Regions from separate parts of the Halomonas sp. XH26 genome, predicted to be linked through region 4. Evidence: predicted binding sites of a transcription regulator. Region 4 holds the regulator's gene; each other region holds the start of a gene.
What was found. Region 4 encodes PhoB, which activates phosphate uptake and scavenging genes when phosphate is short. Its sites were predicted from a motif close to TGTCATANNNNTGTCANA; they were not measured.

Region 1 (8,008 bases), 390 kb from region 4:
AGCCATGTTTACTCGGTGCTCAATGCTTGCCGAATGATGGGAATCCGTATCTCGTTAGATGACTTTGGTACCGGGTACTCCTCTTTAAGCCATCTTAGAGACCTATCAGTTGATACACTAAAAATTGATCGTAGTTTCGTTCAAAATATGCTGTCTAGCGCTGGAGATTTAGCGATTCTTAAAGGTGTTATTGGTTTTGCCGGCGCATTCGAATGTGATTTGGTCGCTGAAGGTGTTGAAACGCTTCAACATAGCCAACAGCTTATTGAGCTTGGCTGCGAATGTGGGCAAGGATATTTTATTGCCCGTCCAATGCCTGCTCATGCCTTCAAACCCTGGGTTGAAGAGTGGCATCAGCACGCTTTTAAGAAGCAATTCAAACGTCATCGATAGTTAATTTTTGGTATATAAAACCGTTAAGCTAAGGGAGCAAAGCAAACGTGTTAACAAAAGAGCGAGTCATAGCTCGAAATAATGTAACCGTTGTTGGGTCAGGCAATAAAACCCTGATGCTCGCTCACGGTTTTGGCTGTGACCAACATATGTGGCAGTACCTTATCCCCCAGCTTGAAGAGCACTACACGCTGGTCTTGTTTGACTATGTAGGATCAGGTCAATCAACAATTTCTGCCTTCAGCGAGTCACGCTATAATACGCTGGAAGGTTATGCTCGTGATGTTACCGATATTTGTGATGCTCTCAATTTGAGCGAGGTGCATTTTGTTGGGCATTCTGTTAGTTGCAACATTGGCCTCTTAGCGGCCATTGCCAGCCCCGAGCGATTCGCTAGTCATATTATGATTTGTCCCTCGCCTTGCTTTCTCAATATGCCACCCAACTATTACGGTGGCTTTGAGCGTAGTGATCTGGAAGAACTTATTGGCTTAATGGATCGAAATTATATCGGATGGGCTAATTATCTGGCACCACTGATTATGGGGTCTGGGACGTCTCATGCGTTAATTGGAGAGCTCTCCAGCAGTTTCTGTTCAACCGACCCGTTAGTGGCGAAAACCTTTGCGCGAGCTACCTTCTTTTCGGATTACAGACATTTACTACCTCAAGCGAAACACGCGGCGCTATTGCTTCAAAGCGAAGTAGACTCCCTTGCTAGCCCGGAAGTAGGGCGTTATATCCATGCGCAAATGCCTCATAGCACACTGCGTGTTATGGTAAGCGAGGGGCACTGTATCCACATGACGCATCCAGAGCTTGTCGCTCGGGAAATTAACGCCTGGTTAGAGGGTAGGCGTTAACGTGTGAGTAGACCGTGTCGTAGGTTAGTTAGAGCTTGTAGGGCAAGAGGTGCTAGCTCTTGCCCTGGACGGTTCGCATAACGGCTTAGTATGTTTTATTACCTAGTGTGTTGTTTATAAAAGTATTTTATCGAATCAAGTTCTTCAGAGAATTGCTTATTGGCGTAAGGATGCGGTGGCATCTTGTGGGCCATGGACAACATCTTTAAGTTCGACGTGCCGTATTTCATCAATATCAGTTAGCTCATCTAAATCGAAATGAATATAGTTAAGGCTGTCGTAAGAGCGTATGTGGAAGTGCCGCTGCTGGAGGTCAATCAATGACGTCCAGGAGGTGTACTCAGACGTGTAGACGCGATTATTGTTAACGCCTGGGGCCGCAATGTTTTCAATAGAATCATGGAAACGGTTGTCGATAGTAATGCCGCGCGGACGGTCAAAATTATTCATGACGTGCGCCAGCGTGGTGATTGCATTATCAGCATCTTCCGCTTTTTCGGCAAACTGAGAATAGTAAACGGCGCGTACAAAGCGGCCAACCGATGTGTTTGAGGCGGGGAGCCCAGCAGTGGCGATGCCTGAATCAGGTTGGGCGAGTGTTACCCCATTAAGCTCCAATTTTGATTGATCAATGTTGCTTAAAAATGTGTAGTTGTTCAGGTTAGTCATATGCCAGGAAAATTCTGGCCCATTCGTCATAACACCTAGCGGGTTATCAATAATATTTTGTTCGCCGTTAGCAAACTCGATCACAATTGAATTACCCGTAGTGTCATGCAGGGTGTAATGGAACGGTGTTTTTAGTAACCCATGGGGTAGTAATGAAGTGACTAATACAGGTTGTTCTTCTAATGCCTGTTTGACTTCGTCGACTGTATCAAACTGAGAAAGCGTCCAGGCGCCTAAGTCGATAGCGGCTAGCACTGCTTGTGTGTTGTCGACCATATCTACGGGACCTTCGGTACTCGCGAATGCCAGCACGCTGAATGTTAGGCCTTTGTCATTAAGCCCTTCCGCTACTTTTACGTCTCCTGAGACTGGGTCAGGTACGCTAATCGCTACAAATGCGTTTTGACCAGTAAAGTCTAGTGCATGATGTTTGTCAGCTTGCGAACCAAAGGTAGTGCCTTCAGGAAAGTAAGATACCTTGTAAGGTAACTCCATGGGCAACTCCATGGTGCGGCCCGCATAATAGTGATCATTTGCGTCGCTATAGAGAAGGGAAGTGCAAGCGGATACGGTGGGTGCTATGGCGATACTGGCAACGGCGATACATAGCGGCGCTAAACGAGGTTTAGAAAGGCGTAGCATCATATATTTCCTCACAAAATCATTAAGAATTAACATACGTTACAGTAAACTATAGCGTAATTTATTAAAAATTAACTTAAGAAAACGTTAGTTTTTGTGAGGCTGATAGTTGTTATTTGTTTTTTAGATAATGCTAGGTGATAACAAAAAATAAGTTAGTGTGTTAAGTAAGAGAGTCGTAACCGTATCAGTGCGTGTCGTTAATGCTGAGTAAGAGCGTAAAGGTAGTGCCTTTTTCGGCATCGCTTTCGACCCGCACGTCACCTTTATGCCACTGAGCAATTGAGCGAACAATGGCTAGGCCTAAGCCGCCTGAGCCTGCCACTCCGCTTCGCGCTGGATCGCAGCGATAGAACCGTTCAAACACTCTTGGCAGATCGTCTGGTGAGATGACAGGCCCATGATTATGAATGTGTAACTCAATTTGGTTTTCAACGTTTTTGGTATAAATGCGGATAGGTGTTCCTGAACGTCCATGGCGTAGGGCATTAGCGATTAGATTGGCTAATGCCGTGCGCAATAGATCGCAGTTGGCAAGTACGCTACCACTAGTGTGATTTATCAATGTGCGGTTGTCGTCTTCCGCCATGCCCTCGAAGTAATCACATAGCTGGGTGACTAGCTCCCTGATATCGACGCGCTCCTTGGGAATATCACTTGATGGGCTTTCAGTACGGGCTAGGAATAGCAGGCTGTCGATCATTCTTGATAGGCGCTCATACTCTTCGATATTCGATTCAAGTACCTGGCGATATTCCAAATTACTTCTTTCCCGGCGCAACGTATGTTGTGTTTGCCCTAATAAATTGGTTAAGGGGGTGCGCAACTCATGAGCCATGTCGGCTGAGTGGCGAGAGAGTTGGGAGAATCCTTCCTCTAATCGACCCAGCATACGGTTCAGGCCTTGGCTAAGACGGTTGATCTCTTCCGTTTCCCCAGCCACGTTCAAGCGTCGATCCAATTGGCGAATGTCAATGCGGTTGGTCTGCTCAGCCAGGCGGCGCAGCGGTTGAAGCCCCTGTCGGCTGACGCCCCAGCCAAGCAAAAAAGCCAGTAATGCTCCAGTCACTAATGCCACCCATAGTTTGAGCCGATAGGCAGCGAGCATCTGATTTCGCTCATTTAGCAGCTTGCCTGCGACCAGAGTTAATGGCTGGCCATCTTGTTCAAGAGTGTGCCACGCCAGTCTCGCCTGGATCGATTCAGGCATATCACTAAAGCGAACGGATGGCGTCATTGGCAGTTCTGGCACGGGCGCATTGCTGGGATTAACCTCAATGAGAACTTTTCCTTCACTATCAAGTACCCACAGCAGGCTGTCGCGATTGCCTAGCATGTTGGCATAGAGCTGAGGGCGCTGGTGAAGCATCGCGATGCTTTCGCTATCGTCAAGCAGCGCCTCCATACGTTCCAGGCGTCCATGCAGCATTTGGTCATCACGCCATGCTATTTCACGGGTTAACGAATGGTAGAGATAGGTGCCGATACTTCCCAGCAGTAGTGTGCTGACAAGGGCAAAAAGTAACGATAGGCGCGTTGCTAGAGAGTTTAATGCTGGCATTAGGAACGATCCTCAAGCACATAGCCCATGCCACGCTCGGTGTGGATTAGTTTAGTGGGAAAGGGGTCGTCGACTTTAGCGCGAAGTCGCCGTACAGCTACTTCAACGACGTTGGTGTCGCTGTCAAAGTTCATCTGCCAAACCCGAGAAGCAATATAGGTACGTGATAGCACTTCGCCTTCCCGGTCGAGAAACAGCTCTAAAAGCGCAAATTCTTTGTTGGTGAGTGCAAGTCGTTCGCCTTGGCGGGTGACTCGGCGGCGCAAAACATCCATTGCTAAATCGGCTACGCGAAAATGCTCTCTCTCGCGAGGCGGGCTGCGGCGTAACAGCGTACGTACTCGGGCTAATAGTTCGACAAACGAGAAGGGCTTTACTAAGTAATCGTCTGCGCCCAGTTCCAGCCCCTTGACGCGATACTCTACGGCATCGCGCGCGGTCAGAAAAAGCACCGGTACTTGGCTTCGCTGGCGGACCATTTGTAGTAACTGCCAGCCGTCAAGGCCGGGCAGCATGACATCAAGAATGATCAAGTCGAATTCGTACTCTTCAATGTAGTGCTGTGCATCATATCCATCGCGAACTACCTCAACAGCATAGCCCGATTCACCAAGCCCTCTGCTCAGGTAATCAGCGGTTTTTTGCTCGTCTTCTACTATCAGGATACGCATACAGTCACCCCGCGAAATCGACACAGAGTAGCCGGATCGGACGCTTTTTCACATTACAAATCTGTAATGCTGCCGTCAGGTGTTTGACGAGGTCGAGCTGTCAGGATGATGCCATCACTTGATAAGGAGACTTTCATGACATCACGACGTGCTCGCCTGCCTCTGCTTGGCGCTGTCTTGTTGGCCGGTAGCGTACTTGCCGATACCGGGCCGCTCCAGCAGCAGACACTGTCGCTAGATCTGGCTAATCGCTTAGTGAATGCCACCTTGGAAGCGTGTCATGCCGATGGCCGCACTGCGGTGGTCGCTGCAGTAGATCGTGGTGGCAATCTGGTTGCTTTGCAACGCGATGACAACATCGGCCCCCACAACACGTTGGCCGCCCAACGCAAAGCATTTACATCATTGTCGACGGGCAGTACTAGTCGCGCGTTATCTGAACATGCTCGCCAAGACCCTGAGTCGGCAAACCTAAACACGTTGGATGAATTGCTGCTGTTGGGGGGAGGTGTGCCGCTCCGAATCGAAGGTGAACTGATTGGTGCCCTTGGTGTTGCTGGGGCGGGTGGTTCTGCTATTGACGAAGGCTGTGCCCTAACGGCTATCGACAGCGTGATACCCCAGTAAATCCCACAAACACCGCTTTACTCCTATCACACTAAAAGGATGTTGTTATGAAACTATTGTCTGCTTTTTTTGCTGGTATTGCTCTTAGCAGTGTTGCTGCCACAGCACTGGCGGCTGATAACCCGCTGAGTGTTCATGTCCTCAATATTCAGAACGGCCAGCCATCTCCTGGCGTTGATGTGGAACTTGAGCGTCATACCGATACGGGCTGGGAATTGATGGCAACGGCAACTACCGACGATGCAGGCCGTGTATCAGCCCTTTACCCCACTGATGAAGCGTTCTTGCCAGGCACTTACCGTGTCACGTTTGAAACCGGTGAATGGTTTGAAGCGCATGACACCGCTACGTTTTTCCCCAATGTGCCAGTACCTTTCGTAGTGGAAGAGGCCGATCAGCACTACCACATACCGCTACTGCTTAGCCCCTACGGCTACTCAACGTACCGTGGGAATTAAGGTCACTGAGCAATCATTGATGAGTTGTTCTAGTTATTAACCGCTCTATTTATTAATAACTCAATTTATTAGTTAACCAATTAAAACGAGTGAGAATGAATAATGAAAGTAATTAATATCGTCGCTGCCATCGCTCTTGCACTGGTTTCTGGTGTTGCATTAGCGGAGCGCGGTTCGGGTGAAGATAATCAAATCGCTTACCCAGAATCAACGTCCCAGCAGCACAGCGGTGCTATTGGGCACAATGCCTTGGCTGATCTGCCTGACCGAAATCGTTAAGCCGCTATGGCGTGGTTTTATTAAACGTTTAGAGTAGGTGTATGCCCAGCGGCCTCTGTGATAGAGGCCGTTGTCGTTCTGTTCAGTAATCTTTCTCCTTTCCTTCCTTTCCTTCCTTTCCTTCCTTTCCTTCCTTTTCTTTCTGCTAAGACCTTGCTGATGAATGACCTGCATATCGTCGTGTTCAAGTAACAAAACAAAATAACCAGTTTGGTCATTTCTATACTTCGGTCACGTTGTGCTGGAACAAAGCTCAGCAGTAAGCTCCAAACCCAGGCTTGCATAGCCTGCAGGCTAAAAAACAATTACTAAAAAACGTCAGGAGTAACGCAATGTTCAAGAAAACCGCTATTGCCGTGTCGGTCATTATGATGTCGATCACGACGGCTCAAGCCGAAACTACCTACCGCATTGGCATTACCCAAAACAACGTCGGTGTCGATAGTTACCAAACAACCTATGAAAGCGCCTTTGAAGCCGCTGCAGAGCGCGCTGGCAACGTAGATATTGTCGTGCTGGATGCCGGTGGCGATGTCGCACGTCAGATTGGCCAGATGCAGGATCTTATTCAGCAGCGTGTTGATGCCATCATTATTTGGCCAACCAACGGCCAAGCGGTCATTCCTGCGATTCGCCAAGCGCATAACGCCGGCATTCCGGTGGTGGTTACTAACTCTAAAATTGCTGAAGCGGGTCTTGAGTTCATCGCTGCCTTTTCTGGGCCGGACAATGTTCAGCAGGGTATTTCATCTGCCGAGATGATGTGTGATGCCTTAGGCGGTGAAGGTCAAATCGTGCAGATTTCTGGTCAGCCGGGCTATACCACCGCGATGGAGCGTGCCGGTGGTTTTGAGGAGCGTCTTGCAGAAGCTTGTCCAGGCGTTGAGCTAATGGAAACTCAGCCGGGTAACTGGAACCGTGAGCGAGCCCAGCGGGTGATGGAAGACTTCCTGACCAAATATGACCGTATTGATGGTGTTTATTCCGGCGATGACAACATGGGCGTCGGCGCTTTAAATGCTGCCAATGGCGCTGGACGTGCTGATGAGATTATTTTCATTGGTGCTACTAACTTCGCTGTCGGCTACGACGCTATTGAGCGGGGTGAATACTACGGTTCCATCTATCAGTCACCTGTTGATGATGCGGAGGCTGCCCTAAAAACGGCTCTGGATGTATTGGCTGGCGAAGATATCCCGAAAATGAATTTCTTCGAAACGCCAAAAATCACTGCTGAAAACCTTGAAGAGTTCGACCGCCCGGTTTTCTAAAGGTAGAGCGAACGGTTTGGTGCCGCAGGTGTTGCCCACTAACACTGACACGGCGTGACCCTAAAGGCAGGTTTTCTGCGTCGGAGGCATGGTTAGCGTGAGAACAAACGTCGTGCTAATCGGTGTCTTCCGGGGTGATTTTATATAGGTGAATAGCATGGCTTCCGCAGAGCAATCAAAACCTAGGTTGCTGACGGGAAAGCTCAGCAAGGCTGGTATGCTGAGTTTTCTATCGGCACAAGGAATACTCATTTTTTTCCTGCTCAGTATGTTTGTTTTTTCGTTCTTTTCTGAGCAGTTCCTCTCTCAGTCCAACATCATGACCGTGGTACGTCAGGCGTCAATCATTGGCATCATCGCCGTCGGTGTCACCGTGGTGATTATCGGTGGCAACTTGGATCTTTCCGTTGGCTCGATGCTGTCATTTTCCACTGTTCTGGTGGTTGACCTACACGACAAGATTGGCCCCACCAACGCTATTTTGTTGATGTTCGTGCTGACCTTGATGATCGGTGCTGTGAACGGGTTTTTGATTGGTTTTCTGCGTCTCAATTCACTGATTGTGACCCTGGCG
Region 2 (8,008 bases), 910 kb from region 4:
AACCCAGGCACCTTCTGCCAGTTAAACCCTGCTGCTTTTAACCCTCGTTTAACGACGCCGGCACAGGTAAACGTGGCAAATGTTGCCCCAGGGCGAGAGCGTGCTGCCATGGCTTCGAACAGCTCAGGCTGCCACATTTCGGGGTTTTTAGCAGGAGCAAAGCCATCTAGGAACCATGCATCGACTTGACCGTCGAGTAGGTTCAGTCGTTCGGTGGTGTCGCCAAAGTGCAGATCGAGAGTCACTCGCTCGTTGAGATGAAGGCGGTGAATGCCGCTGACGGCTTCAGGCCATTGGGCGCATAGCACTTGTGCATAGTGTGCTAATGAAGGCCAGGCGCTTAGCGCGCGCTCAAGAGATACTCGGTCAAGCGGAAATTTCTCGGTGGATAACAGATGAAGACGTGCAGTACTCGGTGCGTGTTGTTCAAAACAGTCCCACGCGCACAGCATATTAAGCCCGGTGCCAAAGCCTGTTTCGCCAATCACAAAAGCGCGGCTGTGTCGCCAGTCCGCAAAGCGCTTAGGAAGGTGATTCGTCCCCAGAAAAACGTGCTCGGTTTCAGCCCGGCCATCTTCCCTGGAAAAATACACATCGTCGAAGGCCTCTGAATGGGGGGATGCCTCGTTCCAAGTGAGTAAAGGAGCCGTTAACGCCGCGAGCGGGGGCAGGGCAGTAGAGCGTTGAGTCACGCGGGTATCCCCGTACTGATGAAGTTTGTGTTAAAGATAGGTTAAAAATTGATCAACTTGTTGATAAGGGCATCAGCTCTAGCTTTGGGGAAAGCGTCCGCCGAGTTTTCACAGAGTTTTCCACAGGCTCTGTGAAAAAGAAGGCGGACTCTTCACACTCGCCTCTATCGGTCAAGGCATTACTTTTTTAAATGGCTTAACAATTACCTTGGCATAGACACCAGCAATGATGTACGGGTCGGCGTCAGCCCAGGCTTGCGCGTCCTCAAGGCTGTCAAATTCGGCAACGACTAAGCTGCCGCTAAAGCCTGCATCGCCTGGGTTATCGGTATCAATAGCGGGGTGGGGGCCAGCCAGAACCAAACGGCCTTCATCACGCAGCTTTTCCAGGCGACCAAGGTGATCCGGGCGTGCCGCTAGACGGCGCTCCAAGCTGTTGGATACATCTTCACTGATAATAGCGTAAAGCATGGGGATAACTCCTTGAATGCTAGGGCGGTTGTTCCGTACTGAATTGACCGCGCCCCTGTAAGCGCGCACCATGGTGAGCGCCTGTATACCGTTAAGGGAAAACAGGGTGCCTGTTTTATTCACACCACCCTATTCTGACAAACTCGCCACACGGCGTCATGCTTATGCCCCTACTTCCTGCGAACTATCTTCCTGTAAACCATCTGCCCAGCGTGTTTGATGCCGACCAGCGTTATACGGTGGATTTACACATGCACTCTACCGCGTCAGATGGCGCGCTGACCCCTACCGAGTTGGTAAAACTGTGCGCTGCACGTGGTCTTACCCACATGTCGCTGACAGACCACGACACCATGGAAGGTATTGAAGAAGCGGGCATCGCGGCTCAGCAAGCTGGGCTTTGCCTGGTGCCTGGCTGTGAGTTATCCACGCGCTGGCAGGGAATTAATATCCATGTAGTGGCGCTTATGCCCGGCGGCTTGCAAGGGCCTCTGGTCGAAGGGCTTGCACTGCAGCGCGAAGCACGGATCAAACGTGCTGAAGTGATCGCCGAGCGGTTGGAAAAAATGGGCTTACCTGATGCGCTCGAAAAGGCACGCGCCCAGGCAGGCAGCGACCGCCCCTTAGGCAGGCCTGACTTTGCCCGCGCGCTGGTCGCTGAAGGAGTGGTTGATGACTGGGCAGGCGCGTTTAAGCGCTATTTAGGCAGTGGTAAAAAAGGCGATGTAAAAGCTCATTGGCCGGAAATCAGTGATGCAGTAGCCTGGGTGGTGGCCTCAGGTGGTGTGGCAGTGCTGGCGCACCCGCTGCGCTATGGGCTTACCCGGCGCAAGCGAGGTTTGCTGATGGATACCTTTCAAGCCGCCGGTGGGCAGAGCGTTGAGCTGGTGAGTGGTCAGCAGAATCCAGACAGCACTCGCGACCTCGCTCGGCAATTAGTGGAACGTGATTTATATGCCTCCATGGGCAGCGATTTTCATTTTCCTGGCAGCCACGCTGCCCCCGGTAGTATGAGCTTAATACCGCGCACTGCTGCGCCGCCGATTTGGCAGCATCCGCGCTTAGTTCATTTGCGCGATGCGCCCAGTGGTATGTTAGGTCCTGGGTCTTAAACCGCATATCGGCTAACCTAGAAACTAAATGGACAACGATATGCCCAAGGGCAGGAGCAAGCGATGAGTCAATATTTTCAGATTCACCCCGAAAACCCGCAGAAACGCTTGATTGATCAAGCGATAGATATTATCCGCAAAGGTGGTGTGGTCGCGTATCCGACGGACTCGGGCTATGCACTGGGTTGTCACTTAGGTGAAAAGAAAGCCATTGAGAAGATCAAATGGCTGCGCTCGTTAGACGATAAACACAATTTCACGCTGATGTGTTCGGATCTTTCCGAGATTGGCACTTACGCGAAAGTGGATAACGCAGTGTTTCGGCTGCTGAAGGCTCATACCCCTGGCCCATACACCTTTATTTTGGATGCTACCACAGAGGTGCCGCGCCTGTTGCTGCATCCGAAGCGCCGCTCCATTGGCGTGCGTGTGCCTGATCACCACATTACCCACGCGCTGCTTGATGCGTTAGGTGAGCCGTTGATGAGCGTCACGTTAATTCCGGTAGGAGAGACCCTGCCAATGAGCGATCCTGAGGAGATTCGCGACCGCTTCGGGGCACACCTTGATGCCATTATCGACGGCGGTGCCTGCCATCTTGACCCCACGAGTGTGATTGACCTACGCGAGCTGCCGCCCAAAATTGTGCGGGAAGGCCGCGGCGATATTACGCCGTTTACGAGTTAACACCATTCTCTAGTTGGTATTGGTAACCCCCTTGGTGAAAAGTCTCGAGGGGGTTGCTGTCGTCCCGCCTGTCTCTCCATCACCCAAAATCCACAAAAATCATTAAACATGATATGCGTATCAACTTATTCATTTAGCGCGCTATCTTTCTTATTTGAATGATCAATAAAAATAAATTATGATGATTATGCTTACTATTGATAATTAATAATGATGGATGGTGTGGGATTCCCCTCTTAACCTAATAACCATCACTGACAGGAGATTGCTTAATGATGATATCTCGATACCGCAACGCTGCTACTGCAACCGCATTTGCAAGCTTGGCGCTACTTCCTTTATCAGGGAACGCAGTAGCCGACGACGCTAGCGCTTGTGATCAAGTTGAGTACGCCATGGGGCTTCGTTACCAACAGCAATCCGCAGAAATAACTGCTTTACAGCGCCAAGGCTTTGAACTGGCGACCTATCGCTTGGAAAAACAGATTGAGGCGCATGGTGAGGGTGCCGATTTGGCCATCATTACCGATGTGGATGAGACGCTCATCGATAACAGCGCTTTGCTAGTGCGCGATATGCAGGCCTGCCACGACTTCACTACTTGGGATACTTGGTTGCATTGGGAGCGCGAGGGCGAGCCACGTTTGATCCCAGGGGCAAAAGACTTTCTCGAATTTGCCGATGAGCAAGGTGTGTCGATCTACTATGTGTCGGATCGCTACCAAGAAAATAAAGCGGACACGCTGGCCACTATGGAAGCATTAGAGCTTCCCCAGGTATCTGACGAACGCGTCATGCTACTTGGCCCACCGAAGACCGAGCGCCGCGCTATCGTCGAAGACAGTCATACATTAGTGATGCAGTTGGGCGATACGCTGCATGACTTCTCGGGTGATTTTGTCGGCGCAAGCCTTGAAGAGCAGCGCGACCTGGTTAACGACCACGCTGAGCGTTTTGGTCAAGACTGGATTGTTTTCCCCAATGCCAGTTACGGAAGCTGGAGCGACGCGGAGCTTAACGCGTGGGAAGCTCCGTTTGAAAGCGAATAAAATGTAACCACTTCCATCGTGCCGTTACTATATAGGAGACGCCCTGGTTAATAGCCAGGGCGTTTTCCTTATTAGCCCCGCAAGTTGTCCCCGTGCCGCTAGTCACTAACATGTCATTCACCTGTCATTGGTTGTCACTAAATTATCTTGGTGGCCGTGAACATAGCGATATGCCATAACAAATCGAACCTTGTCGGAGTGAGCGCGTTTCATTAAGACAACCGTGACGGCTCCACCCCCATTGGATATTCCTGCCACTAGACTTTTCTTAACTTGCCTTGCCCTGGGTCACGGTGGAAATTGTGCCTGTGGAGGCGGCTGAGACGCCAACGGGCGTCAACCTGTATTCAATAAGGAAACCAACCAATGAACCGTCATAAGCTTTTTATGGCATCCTTACTGACGTCCTCTCTGCTGGTGGGCTGCGGTGATAACGCTAACGCTGATGATACCAATGCCTCCGTGTTCGACAACTTCCCCGCCGCTGGTGTGTTTCTTCCCCACAGCGTATTACGGGATGATCTACTAGATGGCAAATCTCAGCAGGCTTTTGAGATCCGTAATGGTGGCTTTGGGTCGGCAATGACGGCTCATCCCACGGATTCAACGCGCTTCTATGCATTGACTGACCGCGGCCCCAATGCCAATTTTGTTGGTGACTATGGCAAGGGAAAAATATTTCCGACACCGGACTATACGCCCCGTATCGGCTTGTTTGAGGTTCAAGCGAACGGTGTGATCGAACAGGTTACTACCATTCTGCTCAAGCGCCCCGATGGAACCGAGATCAGTGGCCTGCCTAACAGTTTGGCACTCGGCGGAACGGGTGAAACTCCTTACCATGCCAATGGTCAACCGATCTTGGTGGACGATAGCCAGCCCTATAATGAAGTTACTAATCCGATCCGCTTGGATGATTATGGTCTGGATGGCGAGGGGCTGGTGGCACTCTCGGACGGCACCTTCTGGGTTAGCGATGAGTATGGCCCGCACATGGTCCACTTCGATGCTGAAGGTCGTGAAATCGGCCGTATCAACCCCTTTGCCTACGACGACCGGGTCGAGATGAACCTGCCGGCAGAGTTTGCCAACCGGCGTGCCAACCGAGGTATGGAAGGGCTGGCTATCACGCCGGATGAGGAAACGCTGGTAGGTATTATGCAGTCCACTCTGTACAACCCGGGCAGCACGGTGAAAGACCTGGATATCACCCGCATCGTCACAGTGGACCTGGGCTCGGGCGAGACTGGACAGTATCTCTACCGCCAAGAGCAAAACCAGAATTCCAACTCAGAGCTTGTTGCCCTGAGCGCCACTGAGTTTTTGGTGCTTGAACGAGATGGCCGTTTTCTGAACGGTGGTCCTGATGGCACTGAGGCAGCGACACCCGATGCTCAGAAGCAGGTTTATCGCATTGACCTTGCCTCAGGCACCAATCTTGAAACGGTCTCAGCCAACGGCGACCTGAAACAGGATGCCGAACTGGGTCTAACCTTGGCAGGCAAAACCTTGGAAGAAGTGGTTCTAGAGCAGGGCTGGAGCGCTCTGGCCAGCGCTGGAATTGAGCCAGTGAGCAAGTCTCTGGTGGTGGATATGGTGGCGGAAGTCAACTATCCCCACGATAAAATGGAAGGTCTATGGGTGATTGATGACCAACGCTTGGGGGTACTAAACGACGATGACTTCGCCACCTGGTCCACTGAGGGTCAACTCGAGCAGAAAATGCTGGACGCCAACACTGTGGATGGCGGCCGCCTGTTTATTATCGAGGCCGACCTGAGCACCGATTGATCAACGTAGCGGCCTAGCTAACCACGCAACTCCCTTCTAAATGAATGCTGCGCGCCCTAGGTTTGGCTATTTTGTTTAGCTGTCCTGGGGCGTGTTTGTGTCTTCGTCTCCCTCGTGGCTATCTTTTTTGTTTGCTTCTTTCTTACGCGGGTCTTCGCTGTCTTCATCCAGCCAGGTGCCACAGCGCAGGCAGTAACGAGCGCGCTTTTCGTGGCGGTCATGGCCACAGCCGGGGCAGGCTTCTTCTGAATAACGGTCTTCGCGAATAGAGCGGATAACCTGGGCGGAAAATACCCCGGTAGGCACAGCGATAATCGAATACCCCAACAGCATCAGGATCATCGTGATCGCTTTGCCTAACGACGTGGCTGGGACAATATCGCCGTAGCCCACCGTGGTCATACTCACGATCGCCCAATACATCGACATAGGAATACTGGTAAAGCCGGCTTCTGGCGACTCGATGGTGTACATCAGCGCAGCAAACAGTATGACGACCATCATGATGCTGCTAAAAAACAGCAGGATTTGACGAAGGCTGCGTTTAAGCGCATCGAGCAGTAAACGCCCCTCGCCGATAAACTCCATCAACCTCAGAATTCGGAAGATGCGTAGCACCCGCAGTATCCTTACGATGACGAGTCCGTGCGCACCAGGCATCAACAGTACTAACCAAGCTGGGATAATCGCGATCACATCGACAATGCCGTAGAAGCTTTTGAGGTAAATCGTTGGGCGCTCTAAACAGTAAATCCGCACCGCCAGTTCAATGCTGAAAAGTAGCGTAAATAGCCATTCTGCATAGTAGAAAATGTGCCCGTAGCGTTCGGAATAACTATCTACGCTGTCCAGCAAAATGACCGCCACGCTGATTAGAATGGCGATAATCAGCGCAATATCAAACCCTTTGGCTCCCGGCGTATCAGACTCGAAGATAATATGGAAAAGCCGTGTGCGCAGTCCTTCCGCACCGGGAGTTAATTGAAAACTCATCGCGACATCCTGAAGTGGGCTGAATGTTTCTAGCGTAGCGTGGTTTGATAGGCGAAGCGATGCGCCAGGGTTAACGCAGCAGCGCCATAAGCGGACGTTGGATGGCCATTTTTATTCAGTGCTGTGGTCAGTGTTTGAGCATCGCGGCGGGAGCTTTCATCTAACTGGGGGTGGGTCGCCAGTGTGGCTAACGCTTGCTGTGCGATAGTTAAGTGTTCCGCAAGACCACTGTCGTGGTAGGCGTCCAGCGCCACTGTGGCTCTGTGTAGCCACTCAGCCGGTGCGTCAGCTTCAGGTAGTGCCCACTGCTGCACGCCTAATGCATTGCCGCGAGCGGCTTTGCTGGTATCAGAAGGGCGCAGCGGTACGCTTTCCGCGAGCGTTAATGCTAGCGCCCAAAGCGCCTCTGGTTCACCCGCTTTGAGTTCCAGCTCGACCTCGCAAATTGCCGCTTGAGCACCACCGCTGACAATCTCTCCTTCGTCCAACACTAGCTCTATACGGCTGCCCTGCCAGTTGATTTGCCAGCTGCGCCGGGTAAAGTCGGTGCGCAGCGCAGGGCGTAGCGCGGAAATGACGGTGCCTAGTGAACCTTTGAATGGCGGTAGGGTAGCTAAGCCATGCTGGTCAAGCTGTGGGCTAGGAACTTGCCACTCCCACTCTTGTCGGGTAGAGAGGCCGCCACCACCATGGCCGGCAGTTTTCACCGTTTGTAGCACGCGATCATCAACTTGGCGTAAGCGCACGGCAATCCGTGCATTCGCCATATCGCCCGCAGGGGTATCGAAATAGGTGTTCGACAAATGTTGCCGTTGGGGTGTTTCGGCTAGTGCCGCGTGGCACAGCAGCGTGTTTAGTTGAGCTGGCGCAAGGGCGAGTTTAAGCTCTATTTCGGTAGGCGCTGAAACAGAATCAGCAGTAGATGTTGAATTTTTCATGACATTAGCCACCTTTGTATTGTGACATTTCAATTAATTTTACATGACATTGTGAACTTTTCATGACGGCGGCGAGCGCACTCTTTATACTGGCGCCGCCATTTCCAGGCTCCCCGAAAACAGGCTAAAGGCTATATGGTTACCTCCAACCCTTTTTCCGCGATGTTTGGCCGCTCGCCATTCCAGCCGCTGCTGGCCCACATCGTCAAGGCCAATGAATGTGCCGACCAACTGTTGCCGTTCTTCGAGGCATCGCTTGCCGGTGATTGGGATAC
Region 3 (8,008 bases), 770 kb from region 4:
ACGGCGGTTTGGTATTTCTGGTCATGACGAAAAAGCGTCCCGCACACAACGTTAACCTGCACTGATGAGGAAATGCATATGTTAGGTGGTATCAGTATTTGGCAGTTGCTGATTGTTCTGGGCATTATCATCCTAATTTTCGGCACCAAGAAACTGCGTAATGTGGGCACCGACTTAGGCGGTGCAGTCAAAGGCTTTAAGAAGGCCATTAACGAAGAAGAGAAAGACGGCGACAAAAAAGATGCTGACCAATCTCAGGCGAAGGTAAGCCACGAAGAGGCTGGTAACACCTATGATGTTCAAGCAGAAGAGAAGCGTGCCGCCGAAGAACGCCCCACAGAACGTAACGAAGAGCGCAAATAACCCATGCTGGATATCGGCTTTCTTGAACTGATGCTGATTGGTATCGTCGGGCTTCTGGTGCTTGGCCCAGAGCGCCTGCCTAGAGCCGCTCGCACAGCAGGCATGTGGATTGGCAAAATCAAGCGTACGGTATCCGGTATGCAGCGCGAGATCAGCGCTCAGTTGGAAGCAGAGGAGTTGCGTCAAAAGCTCAACGAGCAACAGAAAAAGCTCGATGACAGTCTCAAAAAAGCCAAGCAGGATGTTGAGAGCATTGCCGACGCCCCCTCTTCTTCCAGCACTTCGACACAAGCGTCCCAAAACGAGACCGAGCAGCGGGTTGCCAACGCGAGTGCTCGACTAGATGATGCACTGCAAACAGTACGCGAAGACACGCCAGCAGCCTCTTCCTCAACGCCTCATCAACGTGCTACCGATGAACTGCGCGCGGTAAATCCTAGCGGCAAAAATGAGTCTAGCAAGGCTAACGTCAAGCAGGCGGATGTGGGAAATGCCGATGCTAAAAAGGCGGATCTTACAAAGGCGGATCTTACAAAGGATAGTAATCACCAATGAGCATGTCTGGCGACTCCCAGGAGCCACGTAAAGACCAAGGCCAAGCGCCTCTTATTGAGCACCTGATTGAACTACGCTCGCGGCTTATGAAAGCGGTCGTGGTTATATTAGTCGTATTTCTTGGCCTTTATGCCTTTGCTAATGACATCTACAGCTTTGTGGCTGAGCCATTAATGGCACTGTTGCCAGAAGGCTCACAGATGATAGCCACCGAGGTAGCCTCGCCCTTCTTGGCGCCCTTCAAACTAACCCTGGTAGTCGCCGTCTTTATCGCTATCCCCTTCGTACTGCACCAAGCATGGGCATTTGTAGCACCTGGGCTTTACGATAACGAAAAAGCGCTGGCGATACCCATTCTGGTCTCTAGCATAGCGCTATTTTACGCTGGGGCGGCCTTCGCTTATTACGTGGTTTTTCCGCTGCTCTTTGAGTTTTTCACCCAGACCGGGCCGGAAAACGTGGCGGTAATGACCGATATTAATCAGTATTTGAACTTTGTACTTAAGCTATTTTTCGCCTTTGGTGTTGCGTTTGAAATCCCCATCGCAACATTTCTGCTAATACTGTCTGGCGCGACCACAGTCGAGAGCCTTTCTAAAAAGCGCCCCTACATTATTTTAGGCTGCTTTGTGGTGGGCATGCTGCTTACTCCTCCCGACATTATTTCTCAAAGCCTGTTAGCGATACCGATGTACCTACTTTATGAGGTGGGCCTATTGTTTGGCCGGTTGGTACGCCGTAAGGCAAAGGCGGATGACGCTGAGGAACAAGAGACCTAAAAGCACTATTAAAGGCGATACACTGCTCAAAAAAAGCCTCTGCCATGGGAACATGACAGAGGCTTTTTGCTCTTCATACGAGAGGCTTTTTGCCCTTCATACGAATAGCCGATTACCTAGAAAGCATTAGCCCATCATTTCATCAATGCGGTCTACCAACTTAAAGATACCTGTTGCGGCCTCACTGATACGGGTCGCCAGCATGTAAGCAGGCGTCGTTACCACCCGATGCTCATGATCTACCACAATGTCTTCTACGCCACAGCTGCGATGCAGGCCACCCATCGCACTAATGGCGCCAGAAACACTCGGATCATGACCAATCGTCACGGCCACACCTTCGCCAAGCAGGCGCGGGACCAAAACAGGAGCAATACACATCAGGCCAATGGGTTTTGCCTCTTCTTTAAAGCCTACCAGCGCCTCTTTCACGCTCTCAAGTACCTGCATGCTATCGCCCTGGTCGGCAAAATCAGACAGGTTTTTAGCGACACCAAAGCCACCAGGAACAATGACCGCATCAAAGTCATCTGCATCTAGCTCAGTAATCGGGCTAATATCACCACGGGCAAGGCGCGCCGACTCCTGCAGTACATTGCGCTGTTCGCCCTCGACAGGCTCTTGGGTTAAGTGGTTAATCACATGATGCTGAGCGACATCCGGCGCAAAGCAGCGATAGCCAATCCCTAACTGATCAAGGCGCAGCAGCGTTAGCGTTGTTTCATAGATTTCAGAACCATCAAAAACGCCGCAGCCTGCTAATACGATTGCTACCTGTTTGGTCATGCTTATCTCCTTATCGTAGCGCTTATTATCGCTGTTAAATCGTCGCCACTTAGCGTCGCTGAGTGGCTCACTTTAGTCAGTCTATAAAGCCACTACAAGCCAGCTATCACAAGCCCGCTTTCGCTGCAGTGCAGGACTGATATACTCACGTTAGGCCTTTTAGGGCACCCACTATTTGATTGACTATGCGATTGTTTGGAGAAAGCCGTTGAACACCTCTGCTCCCCGTCACTTCCCTGCCACCAGACTTCGCCGTATGCGTCGCGACGATTTCTCCCGTCGCTTAATGCAGGAGTCGACGCTAACACCCAATGATTTGATTTTGCCGGTTTTTGTACTGGAAGGCGAAAATCAGCGCGAAGCGATTGCCTCAATGCCCGGTGTTGAGCGTCTTTCCATCGACCTGCTGATTGAGCAGGCACGTGAGGCCTACGCGCTGGGTATTCCTGCCTTAGCTCTCTTCCCCGTTGTCAGCGCTGAGCAAAAAAGCGAGTTAGCAGAAGAGGCTTACAACTCGAATGGTCTGGTTCAGCGTAGTGTACGGGCGCTAAAAGAAGCACTACCAGAGCTTGGCATTATTACCGATGTCGCCCTTGACCCCTATACTAGCCACGGACAGGACGGCATTCTTGATGAGCACGGCTATGTGCAAAATGACCGCACAGTGGATACGCTACTCAAACAGGCACTCTCCCACGCCGAAGCAGGCGCCGATGTCGTGGCACCTTCCGATATGATGGATGGCCGCATCGGCGCCATACGCCAAGTGTTGGAGCAGGAACACCTGCATAATGTGCGTATTATGGCGTATAGCGCTAAGTACGCCTCTAAATATTACGGCCCTTTCCGTGATGCAGTCGGCTCTGCCGCCAATCTTGGCAAAGCGGACAAACGCACCTATCAGATGGATCCCGCCAATAGTGATGAAGCACTGCATGAAGTCGCTATGGATATCGCTGAAGGCGCTGATATGGTAATGGTAAAACCTGGCATGCCTTACTTGGATATCGTACGTCGTGTAAAAAGCGAACTCCAAGTACCGACATTCGCTTATCAAGTCAGCGGTGAGTACGCCATGCATCGCGCCGCTTTCGACAACGGCTGGCTTGAGGCCGAACCCGTCATTCTTGAGTCACTGATGTGCTTCAAGCGAGCAGGTGCAGATGGGATTTTAACCTATTTTGCCTTAGAAGCAGCACGCTTGTTACAGCGTTAATTTCAGGGGTCAAACCTTCAAAGATGACAAACCGGTGACACTTGTTTGTCATCTTTTCCCGGCATACTCCTATTAACAGTAGTTATCACGCTATGATGAGTATGAACCACCACCGGGGGGCAGCCATGGACGATCAATCAGCAGATTCCACGCCAGCATTTTCTAGCGAGTCAACGAACGCTGCAAACGAGACGGTAAGTGGCGAGGGAGAGGCTTTGCCATTGCGTATCAATCGTACCCCCACCGGAGTTCACGCGAAAGAGGCTCACTTGGAAGCGGATCTTGACGACCCGCAGCTTTACTTCAATCGCGAGCTTTCTCATCTGCAATTCAATATCCGGGTGCTTGAACAAGCCCTAGACGATGCACATCCGCTACTTAACCGGCTGATGTTTCTGCTGATATTTTCATCCAACATGGATGAGTTTTTTGAGATAAGAGTTGCTGGGCTTAAACACCAAATGGCATTAGGTGACGATACCACCGCCGCCGACGGCCGCTTACCTAAGGCTGTGCTGGCAGAAATCTCGGATATCGCGCATCAGCAAATTGCCCGCCAATATCAAATATTGAACGAAACACTGCTGCCCGCGCTGGAAGCTCAGGGGCTACGCTTTCGTCGTCGCGATCAGTGGACCGACGAGCAAAAAGCGTGGGTTAAAGGTTTTTTTGATAACGAAATCATGCCGGTCATCAGCCCCATTGGCTTAGACCCTTCCCACCCGTTTCCGCGTTTGGTTAATAAAAGCCTCAACTTCATTGTTGAACTAGAGGGAAAGGACGCCTTTGGTCGGGCTGGTGGCATGGCAATACTGCCAGCGCCTCGCTCACTGCCTCGCTTGATGGCACTGCCTAAAGCTCTGTGTGCAGAAGGTTTCTCTGAGTATATTTTCTTGTCATCGATGATTCACGCTCATGCAGAGGAACTCTTCCCCGGTATGCGTGTGCGCGGTTGTTATCAGTTCCGGCTGACTCGCAATGCCGATATGACCGTCGACCCAGAAGAGGTCTCAGACTTGGCCTCAGCGCTACGTGGCGAGCTATTAGCCCGCCGTTATGGCAGTGGTGTTCGCCTTGAAGTCGCTGATAATTGTCCAGATGACTTGATCAGTTTCTTGCTGCGCCAGTTTGAGCTAGAAAGCAGCGACTTATACCGTGTTCAAGGGCCGGTAAATTTGACCCGCATGATGGCTGTACTCGGTGATGTTGACCGACCGGAACTGCTCTATCGCCCCTATTCGCCTAGCGTGCCAAAAGCATTAAAGGGTGGCAGCCTATTTAGCGCTATTGCCAAAAGCGATATCCTGCTTCATCACCCATTCCAGTCTTTTTCACCTATTGAAGACCTACTACGCGAGGCCGCACGCGATCCGGACGTACTGGCAATCAAGCAGACTCTGTACCGCACGGGCGCAGATTCAACGATAGTGAGTGCTCTGGTCGATGCCGCCAGCCAAGGCAAAGAAGTCACCGTTGTTATCGAGCTGCGGGCGCGTTTCGATGAGGCCGACAATCTTCAGTTAGCATCACGCCTGCAAGAAGCCGGCGCCATCGTGATTTACGGCATCATGGCCTATAAAACCCATGCCAAAATGCTACATATCGTGCGACGTGAGAAGGGCGAGCTGCGCCACTACGCACATTTAGGCACCGGCAACTACCACTCTAAAACAGCGAAACTATATACCGATTACAGCCTGCTAACTGCCAATACAGCACTATGCGCGGACGTGCACAAGGTGTTCCAGCAGCTTTCTGGCATGGGCCGCGCGCGCAAGATCGACACGTTGCTCCACGCCCCCTTTACGCTTCACGAGCGCTTAGTCGAAATGATTGACCGTGAAGCTCAGGTGGCGCTTAGAGGTAAGCGCGGGCACATCATTATTAAGTGCAATTCGCTAACAGAGCCCAAGCTTATCAAAGCGCTTTATCGCGCCTCGCAAGCAGGCGTAGAGTGCGACCTGATCATTCGCGGCATGTGCTGTTTGAAACCCGGTATCGAGGGTGTTTCAGAAAATATCCGTGTCCGGTCGATTATTGGGCGTTTTTTAGAACATACCCGCGTTTTCCATTTTCACAATGACGGCAAACCAGAAACATGGTGCTCAAGCGCTGATTTTATGTCACGCAATATGTTCCATCGCGTAGAAACCTGCTTCCCGCTATTGGATAAAAAGCTTGCCACGCGGGTACGTAAAGATTTAGAGACCTACCTCGTCGATAACTGCCAAAGCTGGTTACTAAAAAGCGACGGTAGCTATCACCTCCAGGATCCTGGCAATGGCGACGCGATCAGCGCTCAGGAAACACTGCTCTATGCCTACGCATCAAAAAGCTAGCTGAGTAGAAAGGAGGGTTGGGGACGGTTAGCCATGATTGACCTGCCGTATCAGCATGAGGAAGCACACTTATAATGAATGGCATCAGCGACTCTACCGTTCTCACTGCGCTCAGCGCTGCATTGCACCTGGTGATTCAGTGGCTGCTGATCATCCGCGTTCTACTTAAACCGCACCGCGACCCTAGGGCCAGACTGACCTGGATAGTGGTCATCATCGCCCTACCAATCGTTGGCATCATTACCTATTTACTACTCGGTGAGACCAACATCGGCAACAAACGCGCCAAACGGATGCGTGAGGTACTTGCGCAAACATCAACACCAGAGACCACTCTTGGTGTTGATTCAACCAACCTCGCACCGCAGATTCCGGCGCACTATCAGCACTTGTTTCAGGTGGGCTATTCCATCAGCGGGTTCGAGCCGGTCGGTGGCAACCACGCAAAAGTACTAAAAGACTCCAACGCCGTCATTGATGCACTTGTTGCCGATATTGACGCTGCACAAGATCACGTCCATCTACTATTTTACATCTGGTTGACCGATAACAACGGCCTCAAAGTTGCCCAGGCGCTGATGCGAGCAGCCACGCGCGGCGTTGCCTGCCGAGCGATGGCAGATGACCTTGGTGCGCGCGCCATGATCCACTCCAAGCACTGGCGGGCGATGCAAGCTGCTGGCGTCCAGCTTGCACGCGCCCTGCCTATTGGCAATCCGATCTTGCGCATGCTTGGCGGCCGTATCGATTTGCGCAACCACCGCAAAATTGTCGTCATTGATGACCACATTACCTACTGCGGTAGCCAGAATTGCGCTGATCCTGAGTTTCGGGTCAAGGCGAAGTATGCGCCCTGGGTCGATCTTATGATTCGCTTTGAAGGGCCAATCGCACGCCAAAATCAGCATCTGTTTATCAGCGACTGGATGTCGCATGTCAACGACGATATCCGTGCCCTGCTGCACCGCCCCCTCCCCGCCACTCGGCCTGGCATATGTACACAGGTAATCGGCACCGGCCCCACCGTGCGCTACTCGGCCATGCCTGAGATGTTCGAGGCCTTGATTTACAGCGCCCGCCGAAGCCTAGTTATCACTACACCCTACTATGTGCCGGACGAACCTCTACAAGCCGCGCTCTGCGCCAGCGCACGTCGCGGCGTGGAGACTCTTATTATCTTTCCTCAACGCAATGACAGCCGCATAGTAGCCGCTGCTAGCCGCAGCTACTACGCCGAACTACTCACCGCCGGCGTAAAAATTTATGAGTATGTCGGTGGCCTGTTGCACACCAAGTCGCTCACCCTGGATGGTGAGATCAGTCTTATCGGCTCCGCCAACATGGACCGGCGCAGCTTCGAACTCAACTATGAGAACAATATCCTGGCCTACGACTCAGAGCTGGCCCAACAGATCCACCAACGTCAGCAGCACTACCTCAACAGCTCGGTGCGCGTTGACCCCAATGAGGTTGCAAACTGGCCCCGCCACCGCCGATTAATCAATAATACCGTCGCGATGCTGGGGCCGATCCTTTGAACTAAGCGGCCAGAAAGTGATTTATACTGCTGATATACGAAGAGAATAATGTCAGACCTATTCTGGCAGTATGTTGGTTGCAACTTAGCGAAAGGAGAGCCGTATGTGCACGCGAGTAGTTTGGCCGGACGCCAACGGAGCCGTCATCGTTGGCCGTAACATGGACTTTCACAAAGACCTGATGACCAACCTATGGACGCAGCCGAAAGGCATCACACGCGACGACGGGGTGCAGGGAGCGCTGACATGGACATCGAAGTACGGGAGCGTCGTTGCGACAGCCTTCGACATGATTTCAGTCGACGGTCTGAATGAGGCTGGCTTGGCTGGTCACGTACTATGGCTTGCAGAGTCAGACTACGGCAACCCAGAAGACAGTCGCACTCAGCTGAGTCAGGCCATCTGGATGCAGTACTTCCTCGACAACTACGC
Region 4 (8,008 bases):
TTATGCGGGGAAAATGGCGTTGCGCGATCTAACATTAGACCTACCACGCCACCGTGTAACGGCCTTTATTGGCCCTTCAGGCTGTGGAAAGTCAACGCTGCTACGCGCGATTAATCGACTGCACGACCTTAATGAATCGGTAACACACAGTGGCCATATTCAGCTTGAAGGTCAGGATATTCATGCCCCGGACATGAACGTTACCGAGTTGCGACGGCGCGTTGGGATGGTGTTTCAAACACCCAACCCTTTCCCTATGTCGATTTATGAAAACGTGGCCTTTGGCCTGCGTTTACAGCAACGCTTACCCAAGCGGAAGCGGGACGACATTATCGAATGGGCACTTACATCGGCAGCACTGTGGGATGAGGTTAAAGATCGTCTGCACCGCTCGGCTTGGCAGCTATCTGGCGGCCAGCAGCAGCGCTTGGTCATTGCTCGTACGCTTGCCGTACAGCCGGATGTACTGCTACTCGATGAACCAGCGTCAGCCTTAGACCCTATCTCAACGCTGAAAATTGAAGAGCTGATTCGTAACCTTAAATCACAGCTAACGCTTGTGCTGGTTACCCACAATATGCAGCAAGCCGCGCGGGTTTCTGACTACACGGCTTTTTTGCAGCACGGTGAACTCGTTGAGTACGGGCCAACGGATCAAGTGTTCACCAACCCGCGTTTACAACGCACCGAAAACTACATCACCGGCCGCATCACCTAGGCCCCAAAGACATCACGTCAGGAGTGCTCAATGGATATTACGAGCGATAGCCACAGCCAACATATCTCTCGCCAGTTCAACCAAGAGCTGGAGGAGCTAAAAACCCACCTGATGGCCATGGGCGGTCTGGTGGAAAAACAAGTGCAAGATGCTGTTTTTGCGCTACTGGAAGGTGACAGCCGTCTTGCTGAGAAAGTGCGCGACAATGACCGCCAAGTGAACGACCTGCAACTGCAAATTGACGATGAATGTACGCGGGTATTAGCGCGTCGTCAGCCAGCGGCTTCCGATTTGCGCTTAGTGCTGGCGGTTATTCGCGCAACGTCTGACCTTGAGCGTATTGGCGATGAAGCCAGCAAAATTGCTCGAAATGCGCTGCTGTTAAGCGAAAATAGTGGCAACATTCGCGGTTTAGTGGAAGTACGCCATATCAGCGAGCATGTACGTAAAATGCTTCGCGATGCACTTACCGCTTTTGCTCGTTTTGATACCGATCTTGCAATGCAAGTTGTGCACGAAGATGAGTTCGTTGACGACGAGTATGGTAGCGCCATGCGCTCGCTGATGACCTTTATGATGGAAGATTCACGTTCGATTAGCTCCGTACTTAGCATTATGTGGGTGCTACGTGCCTTAGAACGCGTGGGTGATCATGCCAACAACCTGGCGGAGTACGTTGTCTACTTGGTCAAAGGGTTAGATATTCGCCATAGCGATCCCGACGCGATCGACCCGCAGGTACTTAAAAAATCTTGACCTAGCACGCGATTCCTCCTGCAATACGCCCAGATATCCCCTCTGGGCGTTTTTTCTAAGGAGCAAACATGTTGGATGCGATGACAGCGCTGAGCCGAGGCACTCGCTTGGTATACCAGAAAGGTCTGCGGCGCTATATTTTCCTACCCATCGTGGTCAATATAATTGTTTATGCCAGCATGCTCAGTTTCGTGGTCAACCGCTTTTCTGGTTGGCTAGACAGTGCTATGACAATGGTACCAAGCTGGCTTGAGTGGCTCTCATGGCTAATCTGGCCACTGTTTTTTATCAGCCTGCTGCTGGTGATCTTTTTTACCTTCACCCTGGTCACCCACTTAATCGCCGCACCTTTCTATGGTTTTTTAGCAGCGAAGGTAGAACGTCAAGCGACAGGGCGTGAACCCCTGGATGACCGTGGGCTCGCTAAAACCGCTGTCGATGCCTTGGGTCGCGAGCTAGTCAAACTCGGCTATATCCTGCCACGCATGGTCATACTGTTTATTATTAGCTGGATACCCGGCCTAAACCTGATAGCTCCTGTTTTGTGGATCCTTTTTTCCGCGTGGATCATGGCAATCACTTATTTAGATTATCCTATGGATAACAATAAGATAACGTTTCGCGATATGCGGACACGACTATCGCAACGGTGGTGGCCAAGTCTCACCTACGGCGGGTTGATTATGCTAGTGACCTGGATCCCTCTCGCCAACCTGTTCTTAATTCCCGGTGCAGTGGCAGGCGCCGTATTAATGTGGGACGACCACTACCGCGGCACGCGCGACATTACGCCTCATCGCTGATGGCTTAATCGCTATAACGCTGACACAACCTATTTGTTACCTTAAGGTTGTTTGGCTGCACTATTATTCTCAAGATTAAGCATAAGCCTTGTTAAGAAGATAAGGCCCCTAAAAGGAATACGACCATGCTGACCCGCGCACTCTGGTTGACGGCTCTCCTCACTGGCTCAATCTCTCTCGCGTCGGCTCACGACGTTCAAACCGACCAGTTAAGGATCGCTCATCCTTTTGCCACGCCAACCCCCCCAGGTGTGGCAAATGGTGCCGCTTATCTGGATATTACGGCTCATACAGAGTCCGTCACACTGGTCAGCGCTCAGACACCTGTGAGCGAAAGTGTTGAGCTACATGATATGCAGATGGAAGGCGATATGATGAAAATGCGCCACGTCAGTGCTATCGAAATCGCTAAAGACGAAACGCTGACAATGCGCCCGGGTGGCGGTTATCACTTAATGCTAATGGGCTTACACCAGCCACTGGAAGAAGGTGACCGGTTTCCAATCACACTCGAATTTGCCCAGCAAGACGATATTGAAATAGAAGTTTGGGTTCAAAGTGCCCAAGAAGGAAGCAACGCGGCTGATCGCCATCATCAGCATTAACGGGATCAATCGATAATCGTCTTAACCATAAAAACCCCGTCAAAGCGGGGTTTTTACTAAAAAACTTATTTGTCACTCACTTTTAACCACAGCCTTCTTTACCAGCGTGTACTGCTACCCTCTTCACGGTTGAGTTCTTCAGCGTGATACCCTGCTCTATCTTTAGCTTTAGAGTCATCATCGGTTGTGCTGGAACGGCTTGAGGGAGTGTATATCAGAGTATTGTCATTGTCGTTAATCAGATCCTTAGCTGAATAGGTCGCAGGGCCCGATGTGTTACGAGATTGAGGCTGAATAATTTCTTGGTTATCAGCACGCTCTTGGTTCAACTCAATGGAAGATTGCGCAAATACCATTGGGCTTGCGATAAGGCCCAGCGAGAGGCCCAAAACTGAAGTATTTTTAACAAATGATTTCAACAACATAAATAAAGACTCCTTACTACATGGAGCAACCGACAATGTAATGATACAAGGTACCCTTTTTTTGTCGGTCGCTGAACGTGTCATCTGAATAATTGCATTTCTAATACCAAGAAACAGTGGGCAATGTAACAATGATTATACTATACACAAAAAATTAGACCCCACCGAAGTGGGGTCTTGAGCACTCTTAGTATCGCGATACGTAACGCTAGCTTCCTATCCGTTTGAGGGGCTCCAACCTTGGAATTAACCCTAACTAGCGTGTTGACCGTCGAAAGATTCAATCCTTGAATCTAGGAGCATCCATGCGATTTGACATCCTTGCCTCTGAATAGCTCATCCATAAGCGTAAGAGTTATAATACCTTTTGAAAAGATATGTAACCAAAGTTAATGTTACATGCCGCTATTTTCTTCAGGCAACTCATCTGTGCTGTCATAGCCAGCATCTGAATCACCATGATTCGTTGAGCTTGGCTGCATGTCGCTGGCGTTATCACCTTCGTCATGGGTCAAATCTTGGCTGTCATAATCACTTGAATCTGTTGTGCTTCCAGGCTGAGAATCGACAGGCTGTTCATCTGGGGAAATATTGTTTGCTGGATCCGCTGGCTCTTGAGCAAATACCGCAGGGCTAGCAACCAGACCAAACGCTACACTTAAAATACCAGCTTTCTTGAGTAATTCCTTGGACATCATATTCCATCTCCTCGATCGCTGTTCAATACTGCTAAATGGTAAGAAAGACTGCCTTTCGGCTTACCAGTTCCTGTGGTTTTCTCTCTTATCTAAGACACTGCAGATGCCATGCCAAAAAGCAAAAAATAATAAAAAAACGTTAATAAACATTAATTTATATATTTTAAGAAATAAATAAGACGTTTAGAATCTTTCAACTTAGGCAGGAAAAGTGGCTACAAATGGCACATGAGCATTATTTGACCATACTAACATGACACCGTGACACACTTATACAACATCTAGACAGCATTGCGCGGTATGGACTCGTCTTCGACAACGCGTGATGGCGGAAAAACACAGCGAAAGAGAGCCCCTTCGCCAGGGTGGGATTCAATTTGTAGCAGTGCATCATGTCTCAGCAGCACATGTTTCACAATCGCTAGACCAAGGCCCGTTCCACCGGTAGCCGTACTGCGACCTTTATCAACACGATAAAAACGCTCGGTTAAACGCGGAATGTGGACAGGATCTATTCCTTCGCCGTCGTCGTCGACTTCAATACAAGCACTGCCATTCGGCATGGTTTTCCAGCGAAGTGTTATCTGACTACCCTCTGGCGTATACCGCACAGCGTTAAACACTAGGTTTGAAATCGCACTATGCAGTTCTTGCTCGCTGCCAATGAGCCGCGCATCACTTTCAAGCACGACTTGGACATTGTGCTGTTGATTAGAGAGCGCTAGCGCATCGCGGCGAATACTGTCGAGCATCGGCCCTAACACCAGCGCATGATGATCCTCGCCACCTTGGTCAATTTCTAACCGAGAGAGCAGTAGCAGATCATTGACTAAGTTTTGCATACGCTTCGTCTGCTCTTCCATTTGAGCAATACCTCGGCCCAAACGTGGTGGAAGTTGCTCTTTCAAGTCGCCGTAAGTTTCTAAATAACCCGTCAGTACTGTTAGCGGCGTGCGCAGCTCATGGGAAACATTGGCGACAAAATCACGACGCATCTGCTCTAGGCGATGCAAACGGGTAATGTCTCGCGCCATTACCAAGCGTTCATCATCACCATAGAGTGTAATTTGATATTGCAGGATACGCCGTTCATCGATGGGCGACGTTAACGTTAGCGGCTCACCGTATTTACGCGCATTAAAGTAGCTGATAAATCGAGGATCACGAAGCAGGTTGGTAATATGCTGGCCACGGTCGTGGGCCGTTTGTAACCCCAGCATTTCGGTCGCGGCACTATTCCACCATTCTAAGTCACCATGTCGATCTAGCATAACGACACTGTCACGCATCGCTTCGGATGATTCCTGAATACGCGCAAGAGTGGCACGTAAGCGATTCTGGGTAATCCGTTGGCTCTTTTGGTAGCGATACAAGCGATCAAAAAGTTCGCCCCACATACCGCTTGCAGCAGGGGGTTCATCATGAGGGTGGAGCGTTAACCACTTAAAGAGTGCACGCAGTTGGCGCAGTTGATAAACCAAGCAAACGGCAAGGCCTGCAGCAACCCCAAGCCCTGGCATACCTAGCAACCATCCGAGACAAGCCCCCAGGGCAGCTAACCATGCAATCCGCCATAGTTCTCGGCTCCACAGGCGCACCGTTACACCCGCGCGGAAAAACGGTACCCAGTGCCTCTCACCGTTTGAATGAGACTCTGGTGAGCTTCCCCTAAGGCCTTACGTAGACGTCGGATGTGAACATCTACCGTCCGCTCTTCAACGTATACGTTACCACCCCACACTTGATCGAGCAGTTGGCTACGTGTATAGGCGCGCTCTTGGTGCGTCATGAAAAACTGCAGCAGGCGGTACTCCGTCGGCCCCATTTCTAACGCCTTACCGTAAGCACTCACACGATGGCTCACTGGGTCTAATAGCAAGCCATTAATTTCAATAGGATCTTCGACACCACGGGGGGTAGTACGTCGCAATACTGCTTTTAAGCGAGCCACCAGTTCGCGGGGAGAGAAAGGCTTGGTGATATAGTCATCCGCCCCGGCCTCAAGTCCTTGAATCTTGTTATCTTCTTCGCCTTTAGCGGTCAGCATAATGATAGGCACTTCGGCAGTGGCTTCTTCACGCTTTAAGCGCCTTGCAAGCTCAATACCACTGGTGCCCGGCATCATCCAATCCAGCAAAAGCAGATCTGGCTGGTGGTCAACCATCATCGCGTGGGCATCCTGGGCGTTATCCGCTTCAAGCACGCGATAGTCAGCCATTTCCAGCGCCACTGCGATCATCTCGCGAATAGGCGCCTCATCATCGACAATCAAAACGGTCTTGGCGGTCATTCCAGGGCCTCACGGTGTTCAATGAAAACTAATTTAAAAAAATAGTTCAAAAAAACAGTTCAAAGACATGTCAGTGACGATAACACCATGACTTGATGACAATTCTATGACATAGAGGATATTTAGCCAGTTATTGGCCACCAACTTAGTGCAATACCTGCAAAAATTAACAAGCCTGACCAATGATTATTAAGAAATGCCTGGAAGCAGCGGTCGCGCTCACGGCCAGCAATTAATCGTTGTTGGTGGACAAACGTGGCGGCCATAGCGGCTAGCCCAAGCCAGAAAAAGCCACCTAAACCAACACGCCATCCTACCCAGGCAAGTAGTCCAAGTGCCGCCACTTGCAGCACACCAATTATCAGACGATCAGCGCTACCAAACAGCACAGCGGTAGATTTGATACCAATTTTTAGGTCATCGTCGCGGTCAACCATGGCGTATTGAGTATCGTAGGCAACGGTCCACAGCACATTAGCGCTAAACAATAGCCATGCTTCAAACGGTACATGACCCAATACCGCACCGAATGCCATGGGGATCGCCCAAGAGAATGCAGCCCCCAGCACCACCTGAGGTAAATGGGTGTAGCGCTTCATAAACGGGTAAATGAACGCTAATACAACACCACCTATCGACAACAGCACCGTAAACCAATTGGTCAATAGCACTAAAATGAAAGCAGTGGCTACCAGCGCTATAAACAGCAGCTGCGCCTCGGCTTCACTGATACGACCAGTGGCTAGCGGACGATGTTTAGTGCGCTTTACATGGCCATCGAAATGACGATCAGCATAATCATTAACCACGCAGCCCGCAGCGCGCATAACATAAACGCCAGAAATAAAGATCAGCAGAACATTCCGTCCAGGCACGCCCTCTGCCGCTATCCACAAAGCCCACAAGGTGGGCCACATCAATAGCCAAGTACCAATCGGGCGATCCAACCGCATTAAATGTAAAAAATCAGCCACTCGAGCCCATCCCGTTGGCCTCAACAGAGAACGGTCCATGCTTACCTCTCAAAAAGAAAACGCTGGCGATAGCCTAGCGCGAAGACAGGGCAAGATCATCTGCCATGGTTGATAAAAAGTATTCCTGCACTAACAGCGACAGCCCACTGTGCTGAAACACTGAGCGCCGACCCCATACGCTATCTAAAAGCGACGCAGAGTGTTCCGCGACAAAGCGTGGCTGATGGCGAGTGGCGTAGAGTGGCCCGCGCACCAAGTCAGGTTGTTGAAACAGCCAGCTGCCTAGTGAACGCTCGCCAAGCCCTTCTAACCCCTTACCTTGTAATTGACTAAGTGGCGCTACCGAGCGTGCTACTACCCAGGGCTTATCACCTACACACAACGCTACTTCCCTCAGCCATGCATAGCGGCGCGGTTCAATTCCCAGCGCTAGCGCTTCGTCCCGCAGAGGTAAGCCAATCGTTTGACGTAACAATTGCACCCGAAACGCGTTTGTGCCGCCTGCGACGGTTAACCGCGTCGTTAAGGAGTCCGTCGATGCCACCCACTGCCACCACGAAGCGCTCATTGCAGGGCGAGCCGCAGCAACAGGAAGCCAGTGAGGAAATAGTCGATGAGGAAATAGGGAAGCTTGCCGAACAGTAGGGGCGATCACCAAAGTCTCCAAGGCGGTCAATACACAGAAAGCTAGTGTAACATGGTGACCTCACAGGCTTTTGTTCTGCCGACTTTTGGTGAC

Region 1: a site for PhoB is predicted at 4,898-4,915, ahead of J4377_RS16710 (heavy metal response regulator transcription factor). Genes of this name have one in related genera too.
Region 2: a site for PhoB is predicted at 4,123-4,140, ahead of J4377_RS03845 (esterase-like activity of phytase family protein). Genes of this name have one in related genera too.
Region 3: a site for PhoB is predicted at 3,722-3,739, ahead of ppk1 (polyphosphate kinase 1). Genes of this name have one in related genera too.

What each region holds. Positions count from the first base shown of each region.
Region 1 is NZ_CP071889.1:3,640,475-3,648,482, reverse strand. It holds gene J4377_RS16730 (GGDEF and EAL domain-containing protein) at 1-393, shown strand, start outside; gene J4377_RS16725 (alpha/beta fold hydrolase) at 441-1,256, shown strand; gene J4377_RS16720 (linear amide C-N hydrolase) at 1,413-2,570, opposite strand; gene J4377_RS16715 (heavy metal sensor histidine kinase) at 2,755-4,128, opposite strand; gene J4377_RS16710 (heavy metal response regulator transcription factor) at 4,128-4,799, opposite strand; gene J4377_RS16705 (heme-binding protein) at 4,935-5,426, shown strand; gene uraH (hydroxyisourate hydrolase) at 5,474-5,884, shown strand; gene J4377_RS16695 (hypothetical protein) at 5,987-6,163, shown strand; gene J4377_RS16690 (sugar ABC transporter substrate-binding protein) at 6,496-7,434, shown strand; gene J4377_RS16685 (ABC transporter permease) at 7,592-8,008, shown strand, end outside.
Region 2 is NZ_CP071889.1:826,200-834,207, forward strand. It holds gene mnmC (bifunctional tRNA (5-methylaminomethyl-2-thiouridine)(34)-methyltransferase MnmD/FAD-dependent 5-carboxymethylaminomethyl-2-thiouridine(34) oxidoreductase MnmC) at 1-692, opposite strand, end outside; gene J4377_RS03825 (YciI family protein) at 864-1,163, opposite strand; gene J4377_RS03830 (PHP domain-containing protein) at 1,328-2,275, shown strand; gene J4377_RS03835 (L-threonylcarbamoyladenylate synthase) at 2,339-2,962, shown strand; gene J4377_RS03840 (5'-nucleotidase, lipoprotein e(P4) family) at 3,235-4,011, shown strand; gene J4377_RS03845 (esterase-like activity of phytase family protein) at 4,378-5,802, shown strand; gene J4377_RS03850 (ion transporter) at 5,878-6,795, opposite strand; gene J4377_RS03855 (CYTH domain-containing protein) at 6,825-7,733, opposite strand; gene J4377_RS03860 (TIGR00153 family protein) at 7,869-8,008, shown strand, end outside.
Region 3 is NZ_CP071889.1:3,250,914-3,258,921, forward strand. It holds gene J4377_RS14920 (phosphoribosyl-ATP diphosphatase) at 1-55, shown strand, start outside; gene tatA (Sec-independent protein translocase subunit TatA) at 79-363, shown strand; gene tatB (Sec-independent protein translocase protein TatB) at 367-918, shown strand; gene tatC (twin-arginine translocase subunit TatC) at 915-1,697, shown strand; gene elbB (isoprenoid biosynthesis glyoxalase ElbB) at 1,824-2,483, opposite strand; gene hemB (porphobilinogen synthase) at 2,692-3,699, shown strand; gene ppk1 (polyphosphate kinase 1) at 3,825-6,038, shown strand; gene cls (cardiolipin synthase) at 6,113-7,576, shown strand; gene J4377_RS14960 (linear amide C-N hydrolase) at 7,680-8,008, shown strand, end outside.
Region 4 is NZ_CP071889.1:4,025,690-4,033,697, forward strand. It holds gene pstB (phosphate ABC transporter ATP-binding protein PstB) at 1-718, shown strand, start outside; gene phoU (phosphate signaling complex protein PhoU) at 749-1,474, shown strand; gene cysZ (sulfate transporter CysZ) at 1,543-2,277, shown strand; gene J4377_RS18400 (copper chaperone PCu(A)C) at 2,403-2,882, shown strand; gene J4377_RS18405 (hypothetical protein) at 2,981-3,307, opposite strand; gene J4377_RS18410 (hypothetical protein) at 3,703-4,005, opposite strand; gene phoR (phosphate regulon sensor histidine kinase PhoR) at 4,287-5,603, opposite strand; gene phoB (phosphate regulon transcriptional regulator PhoB) at 5,606-6,295, opposite strand; gene ubiA (4-hydroxybenzoate octaprenyltransferase) at 6,418-7,308, opposite strand; gene J4377_RS18430 (chorismate lyase) at 7,343-7,924, opposite strand.